DNA from 3 places in the Pseudomonas sp. AC211 genome. Region 3 is predicted to be linked to each of the others. Evidence: riboswitches for the same ligand, from Rfam matches in the RefSeq annotation. Region 3 holds a riboswitch; each other region holds the start of a gene.
What was found. Region 3 has a riboswitch for cobalamin ahead of ACZZZP_RS01925 (TonB-dependent receptor domain-containing protein). Riboswitches for the same ligand answer to the same signal wherever they lie in the genome.

Region 1 (2,251 bases), 2.0 Mb from region 3:
GCGGCGGCGTCCAGACGGGCGTCCAGGTCTTCCAGCTCTTCGGCTTGCACCAGGCCCAGGTGCCGGCTCGGCAGTTCAATCGCGGCGCTGCGCGGCAAGGCGCCGTACCATTTGATGGCAGGCGGCAGGCAGTCGCGCAGAATTTCGCCATGCCGGGCGCTGCCGGTGCGGTTGGCGAGCACGCCGGAGAACGGCAGGTCGGCCTGGTACGTGGCCATGCCGTGAGCCATGGCGCCGAAGGTTTGCGCCATGCCTGAACCGTCGATCAGCGCCAACACCGGCACGCCGAAGTGACGGGCCAAATCGGCGGCCGATGGCGTGCCGTCGAACAGGCCCATGACGCCTTCAATCAGAATCAGGTCGGCCTCGGCGGCGGCTTCCCAGAGCAGGCGACGGCTTTCCGCTTCGCCGACCATCCACAAATCCAGCTGGTACACCGGCGCACCGCTGGCGCGGGCGAGAATCATGGGGTCGAGAAAGTCCGGCCCGCATTTGAATACCCGAACCCGTTTGCCTTGGCGTGTGTGCAAGCGCGCCAGGGCGGCGGTGACGGTGGTTTTGCCCTGGCCGGACGCCGGTGCGGCGATCAACAGCGCCGGGCATGCGTGGCTTTGCATTAGAACTCCACCCCGGCCTGGGCTTTCACGCCGGATTTGAACGCGTGCTTGACCATGGCCATTTCGGTCACGGTGTCGGCGGCTTCAATCAGCGCAGGCGGTGCGCCACGGCCGGTGGCGACCACGTGCTGAAATTCCGGACGGCCGCCGATATCGGCAAGCACGGTGTCGAGGTCGAGGTAGTTGTGTTTGAGGGCGATGTTCAGCTCATCCAGCACCACCAGGCCGATGGCCGGGTCGTTGAGCATGTCTTTGGCAACGGCCCAGGCGGCGACTGCTTTGTCGATATCGCGCTGGCGGTCCTGGGTGTCCCAGGTGTAGCCCTCGCCCATCACGTGGTAGCTGACTTCTTCGGGGAAGCGGCGGAAGAAGCGTTCTTCGCCCGTGCTGGCCGCGCCTTTGATGAACTGCACCACGCCCACTTTCATGCCATGGCCCAAGGCCCGCGCCACCATGCCAAAGGCTGAGCTGCTTTTGCCTTTGCCATTGCCGGTGTGCACCAGCAGCAGGCCGTATTCGTTCTGGGCCTGGGCGATTTTCTCGTCGATAAGGGCTTTTTTGCGGGCCATGCGCGCTTTGTGGCGGGCGTCGCGTTCTGCGGATTCGCTCATTGCGGTCTCAGCTCTTCAACATCAATTGTCCAGGCCATGAAACCCAGCGCGCGGCAGTGGCTTTTCATTGGCGTGGTTGAGGCTAGCGGAGAACGGCAGACGCAGGGATTGCAGGCAATCACCCGACGCCAGACAAAGCCCTCCGCAATGCCGTGGTACTGCGACAGGCCGGTCTCCGGGCTAATGAGCGCGGCCAGTGATGGCCAACAGAACAGCGCGCCTTCCCGTGTTCTACACAGTGGCTAGTGCGGTGTTCAGCTCAATTACCGTTGCGGGGGCAGCGTCGGCTTGTGCCGTTTCTTTTGTACGCGCAACACGTGCAAAACAAGCGGGACCGACTTCCCTGTTTCACCGCCAAATGGCGGCACCTGAAGCGAGGGTGGCAGGTTAGAGGGTTGCAGGTTGAGCGTCAATTCGGCGGGGGGCGCCAACTCGGCGCACTTCTGTATAGGGGGAAACCCCTACAAAGCCTGTAGGGGGTGCCCCGATTTTTCGCTTGTGCGCGGCTGCCTATAGTTCGCCCACCTTGAACCTGGTCGGGAATTTGCCGTGTTGGCCTATTGCGCGCTTTACCTTGGAGTTGTCATCAGCCTGGTTGGCCTGGGCGTGTCCATGCCGTGGTTGGCCGGCTCCGGTCTGGCCGTTACCGCCTTGGCCGGCGTGTTTGTTAGACCGCGCAAGGCGGCAGCAGCCGAGCCGGTTTACGTTGAAGAAACCGCGCCGACCCTGGACAACCAACCGCTGCTCACCGCGCTGTTGCCCACCTGGAACGACAACCTTGGCCAGGTGCGCCAATTGCTGGGCAGCAACGTCAGCGCCCTCTTCGACCGCTTCGCCAGCCTGGTCGACCGCCTGCAACAAACCCTCAACCGTTCCGAAAGCGTGCTCGGCAACAACGGCATCGGCGACAGCCTGCGCACCGCCAACGCGCGCCTCGACGAAGTGACCAGCGCCTTTCACGCCGCCAGCGACAACCGCAAGCAATTGCTCGCCACCGTCGGCCACCTGAACAGCGATGCCAGC
Region 2 (2,251 bases), 4.7 Mb from region 3:
CGCTGAGAGCATGCCCTTCAGCGGGTTCTTGCGCAGCATGAACGAGGGGGTTACACCGCGCTCTTGCCCGCAAACCGGCGATACAGCCAGGCGCTCAGCAAGCCCAGGGCCGACCAGAACAACGCGTTGGTAATCAGCGAGGCCCAGATGAACTGATGCTCCAGCGCCTCGGGTGCCAGGCTCGAATGCACCTCAGGCTGCGGCGCGCCGATGACGTGTGGCACCACCAGCAACACAGCGCCGATCACTTTCACCGCCCAGTGGCGGGCGAATACCAAAAAGGCCAGGCCCACGGCGGTCGCGGTTGCGGTGCCGATCCACCAGTACTGACGCAGCTGCAAATCAGCGGCGGCGGTGCCTGGCAATTCAGGCGGCAGACCGAGCGAGGGCGCCAGCGAAAAGGTAGCGAAACCGGCCAGGCCCCAGAACAAACCGTCACGGGTACGACCCGGCGCGCGCAGGGTGAACAAGCCCGCCAACATCAGCGCGAAACCAACGGCCACCACCAGATTGGCGCCCGTGGTCGACGCCACGCGCTGCCAGCCGTCTTGCGGCGACCACGCTTCGCTGCTGTGTTCATGGGAATGGGCGGCGGCGCCCGGCTCATGGCTGTGCTCGGCAGGTGCGGCCTGCGCCATAGCCGGCTCAGCGCTTTCAAAGGTTTCGCCCTGAAGAATCAGCGGCGCCACCCAGAAGCTTTGCAACAGGGTCAGAAACAGGGCACCCAGTAGCCCGGCAAACCCGGCGGTTTGCGCAATACGCTTAATCATTTCGCGGTCTCTTCAGTCGCACGCACACTTGGTGGCACAGAAATTAGTGGCACGGAAACGCGGCACTGTGGCGGGTGTCGTGAGCAGCGTTGTGTACCGCCTCGACATGGGAGAAACCGGCGAAATACACCAGCAACGCGCCCAACAGGCCGGCGCCGATGGCGACCACGAGACGCTGAGAAAGCGAGGCACTGGCCTCGGCAGAATGAGTAAGGGTGCTACTGGACATGACCGTTCCCTCTGAACTGGAAATGAAAACGTAGCAGAAGGGAACGCACGAGGAGCCGAATGCGAGCGCATTCAGACTTCCGGCTTGCGCCCGCCCACCGCGGGTTTTGCCTACTGGTATGAATTCAGGCCGGTCTCCGGGCTCGCATGGCTGAAGGGTTTCAACACACGCCTACCGTTGCGGGGGCAGCGTCGGACTAACTGCTCCAGAACCGACCAGAGCGCGCACCGACTTCCCGTTTCACCTTGCGCACGACGACGCAAGACACCTGAAACAGCGCGCTAGAACACCATTTTCATCGGCAAAGGTCAACGCTGACGTGCCTCGCCCGTGCAGGCTTCCATGTCCAGAAGCTGGATGATCGGACCTCATCGAATTTGACCCATCCCCCACCACTGCGTAGCCTTGCTCGCTTCGAGGTCTCGGCGCATTTGCGCCAGAGCTAAGAGGAACGCGGTGCGCTGAACAGCCAGGCCGCGGCTGCCCCCGCAACTGTAAACGACCGGCTTTCTTCCAGTGCCACTGCCACGCGCGGGAAGGCGAGGAAAGCGGCCCGCATCAAGGGCCATGTCGTGAGCCAGGAGACCTGCCTCGAACCTATTCACGACAACCGGGCGGGGTGATCCGGTGGCGAATTCTGCGGTGAGCGCTCTGCTCGCTGTAGCCGTCGCAGCCGCCCGCCGATCCGATTTCGCGCGTATCCAACAGGGCTGCATTCGATGAAAAGCTTGGCCAAACTCCCCGTCACCATCGTCACCGGCTTCCTCGGCGCCGGCAAAACCACGCTGCTGCGCCATATGCTCGACAACGCCGAAGGCCGCCGCATTGCGGTGATCGTCAATGAGTTTGGCGAGCTGGGTATCGACGGTGAAATCCTCAAGCAATGCACCATCGGCTGCACCGAAGAAGAAGCCAACGGCCGCGTTTACGAGCTGGCCAACGGCTGCCTGTGCTGCACGGTGCAAGAGGAATTCTTCCCGGTGATGCGCGAGTTGGTAGCGCGGCGCGGTGACTTGGACCAAATTCTTATCGAAACCTCGGGCCTGGCCCTGCCCAAGCCATTGGTGCAGGCCTTCAACTGGCCGGAAATTCGCAACGCCTGCACCGTTGATGCGGTGATCACCGTGGTCGACAGCCCGGCCGTAGCCGCCGGCACCTTCGCCGCATTCCCAGACCAGGTCGACGCGCAGCGCCGCGAAGACCCGAACCTGGACCACGAATCGCCGCTGCACGAGCTGTTCGCCGACCAACT
Region 3 (2,251 bases):
CACCAGTGCTGCACTCAACCAGACCTCCAGCACCGTCAGCCTGTGTGCGAACCATCAGAACAGCGCCGCCCAAGCGACGGCCGAAGCCACCCAAGGAGTCAGTCACAGCATCAGCGCCATGACTGAGCACATCCTGGGCAGCGAACATGCCTCTGCAACAAGCGCTGCAACTGGCCAAGGAAGGCGCCAGCGTGGTGCAGCAAACCACCGAACAAATCAGCCGCCTGGCCAGCCTGGTCAGCGATGCCACCCGCACTATCGAAGGCCTGAGCCAACACACGGTGGCGGTGCAGAGCATCAGCGAAACCATTCGCGGCATCGCCGAACAAACCAACCTGTTGGCGCTCAACGCCGCCATTGAAGCCGCGCGCGCCGGCGAGTCGGGACGTGGCTTTGCCGTGGTCGCCGAGGAAGTGCGCAACCTCGCCCAGCGCACCGCCGAGGCCACGCACGCCATCGCCCAGAGCCTGCACAGCATGCGTCAGCAAGCCGTGCAGGCCGTCGGCTTCGATGCAGCAATGCCAAACCAGCGTTGGCACCAGCGTTGACCAAGCCACGCAGGCGAACCAGGCGTTGCAGCGCATTCATGAGGAGGTGGCGGGCATGCAAATGCAGATCGGCGAAATCAGCCGCGCCATGCAATCGCAGCGCGACCAAGCTCAAGCCGCCAATCTGCAAGCGCAAACCATCAGCTCGGGCGCCGGCCAAAGCGCCGAGGCCGCGAACCAGACCCAGCTCGCCGCCCGCGCCCTGGAGCGCTTGGTGCTCGACCTGCACAAAGCCGCCAGCCGGCTTGGACAGGCAGACCCAAGCGCATAACCGGTACGTCGCAAGCAAGGCCGAAGCCTCTCCCACCGATCCCCCGCCGCTTGACCCACCCCGCCGCCACCGCTACGGTGCGCGGCGTTTATCCACGCAGGTGCGTCCGGCTCACACGAGCCCGGCGTTAAACGGGAAGCCGGTGCGCTCCATAGGAGCCATCCCGGCGCTGCCCCCTGCAACGGTAATCGACCGCAGCCACGCTGCATGCCCGATCGACACACCACTGGGTTGTACCTGGGAAGGTGATCGCGGCAGGAAAGGATGCCCTTTCAGTCGAGAGCCCGGAGACCGGCCTGCATGGAATCGACTGGTGTTGCGGAGGGCAGCACCATCAAGCGCAGGCGCCTTCAAGCGCCACGCTTGCCCATGCCCTCCTCAAAAATCTTTTGAGGAATACTCCATGAAATACCTGCATTTCGCCCTGCCCGCTGTGCTGCTGCCCGTTATGGTGCAGGCGCAAAGCACTGACCAAGCGCTGAAGCTGCAAGAAATGGTCATCACCTCCGGCCGCAACGCCGAGCCGTTAGCCCAAGCCACCGCTGCTGCCACGGTGTTCACCCGCGCTGACATTGAACGCCTACAGCCGCGCTCTATCACCGACCTACTCACCCGCGTGCCTGGCGTGCAACTGGTGCAGAACGGCGGGCGCGGCAGCAACACCTCACTGTTTATACGTGGCAGCAGCAACACCCAAAGCCTGATTCTGGTGGACGGCCAACGCATCGGTTCGGCCTCCGATGGCGGCGCCAGTCTGCAGGTTTTAAGCCTCGAACAAATCGAACGCATCGAGGTGGTACGCGGCTCGCGCTCGGCCTTGTATGGCAGCGATGCCATTGGCGGCGTGGTGCAGATTTTCACCCGTCGCGGCGACAGCGGCCTGCAACCGCGCCTGGCCGTGAGCGCCGGAAGTCACCAAAGCTGGCAGCGCAGCCTGGGCCTCAGTGGCGGCGATGAACAGACGCGCTTCAGCCTCAACGGCAGCCTCGACGAAACCGCCGGCAGCGACCGCACCGGCCAGTCCTACGATTCCGACAGCGACCACGACGCCTACCGCAACAAAGCCTTGAGCTTCAACCTCAGCCACCAATTCAACGAGCGCGTCGAAGGCGGCGTCAGCCTGCTGGACCAACGCGGCCGCAACGAGTACGACAACCCGTTCGGTCGCTTCGACATGAGCACCTTCCTCAGCTATCCGCAGCAGCCTTACACCGACTTCACCCTCAGCAGCGCCAGCGGTTTTGTCGACGCGCAGTTCAACGACCTCTGGAGCAGTCGCTGGGAAGTCGGCCACAGCGAAAGCCGGCAGAAAAGCCAAGACAAACTCAGCGACGAAGTGAGCGTGTTCAACACCTACCGCGACTCCGTGTCGTGGTTGAACACCTGGAACTAGAGCGAGCAGCACACCGTGCTCGCCGGGGTCGATTTCTAC

Region 1: linked by a shared signal. The riboswitch ahead of cobO (cob(I)yrinic acid a,c-diamide adenosyltransferase) and the one ahead of ACZZZP_RS01925 (TonB-dependent receptor domain-containing protein) in region 3 are both predicted to bind cobalamin.
Region 2: linked by a shared signal. The riboswitch ahead of ACZZZP_RS23820 (CbtB domain-containing protein) and the one ahead of ACZZZP_RS01925 (TonB-dependent receptor domain-containing protein) in region 3 are both predicted to bind cobalamin.

Annotation. Positions count from the first base shown of each region.
Region 1 is NZ_OZ409830.1:2,368,887-2,371,137, forward strand. It holds gene ACZZZP_RS11220 (cobyrinate a,c-diamide synthase) at 1-617, opposite strand, end outside; gene cobO (cob(I)yrinic acid a,c-diamide adenosyltransferase) at 617-1,228, opposite strand; cobalamin riboswitch at 1,378-1,615, opposite strand; gene ACZZZP_RS11230 (methyl-accepting chemotaxis protein) at 1,841-2,251, shown strand, end outside.
Region 2 is NZ_OZ409830.1:5,119,916-5,122,166, reverse strand. It holds gene ACZZZP_RS23825 (CbtA family protein) at 51-770, opposite strand; gene ACZZZP_RS23820 (CbtB domain-containing protein) at 814-999, opposite strand; cobalamin riboswitch at 1,110-1,286, opposite strand; cobalamin riboswitch at 1,400-1,607, shown strand; gene cobW (cobalamin biosynthesis protein CobW) at 1,719-2,251, shown strand, end outside.
Region 3 is NZ_OZ409830.1:381,603-383,853, reverse strand. It holds partial or broken gene ACZZZP_RS01935 (methyl-accepting chemotaxis protein) at 147-449, shown strand; gene ACZZZP_RS01930 (hypothetical protein) at 511-819, shown strand; cobalamin riboswitch at 901-1,133, shown strand; partial or broken gene ACZZZP_RS01925 (TonB-dependent receptor domain-containing protein) at 1,223-2,251, shown strand, end outside.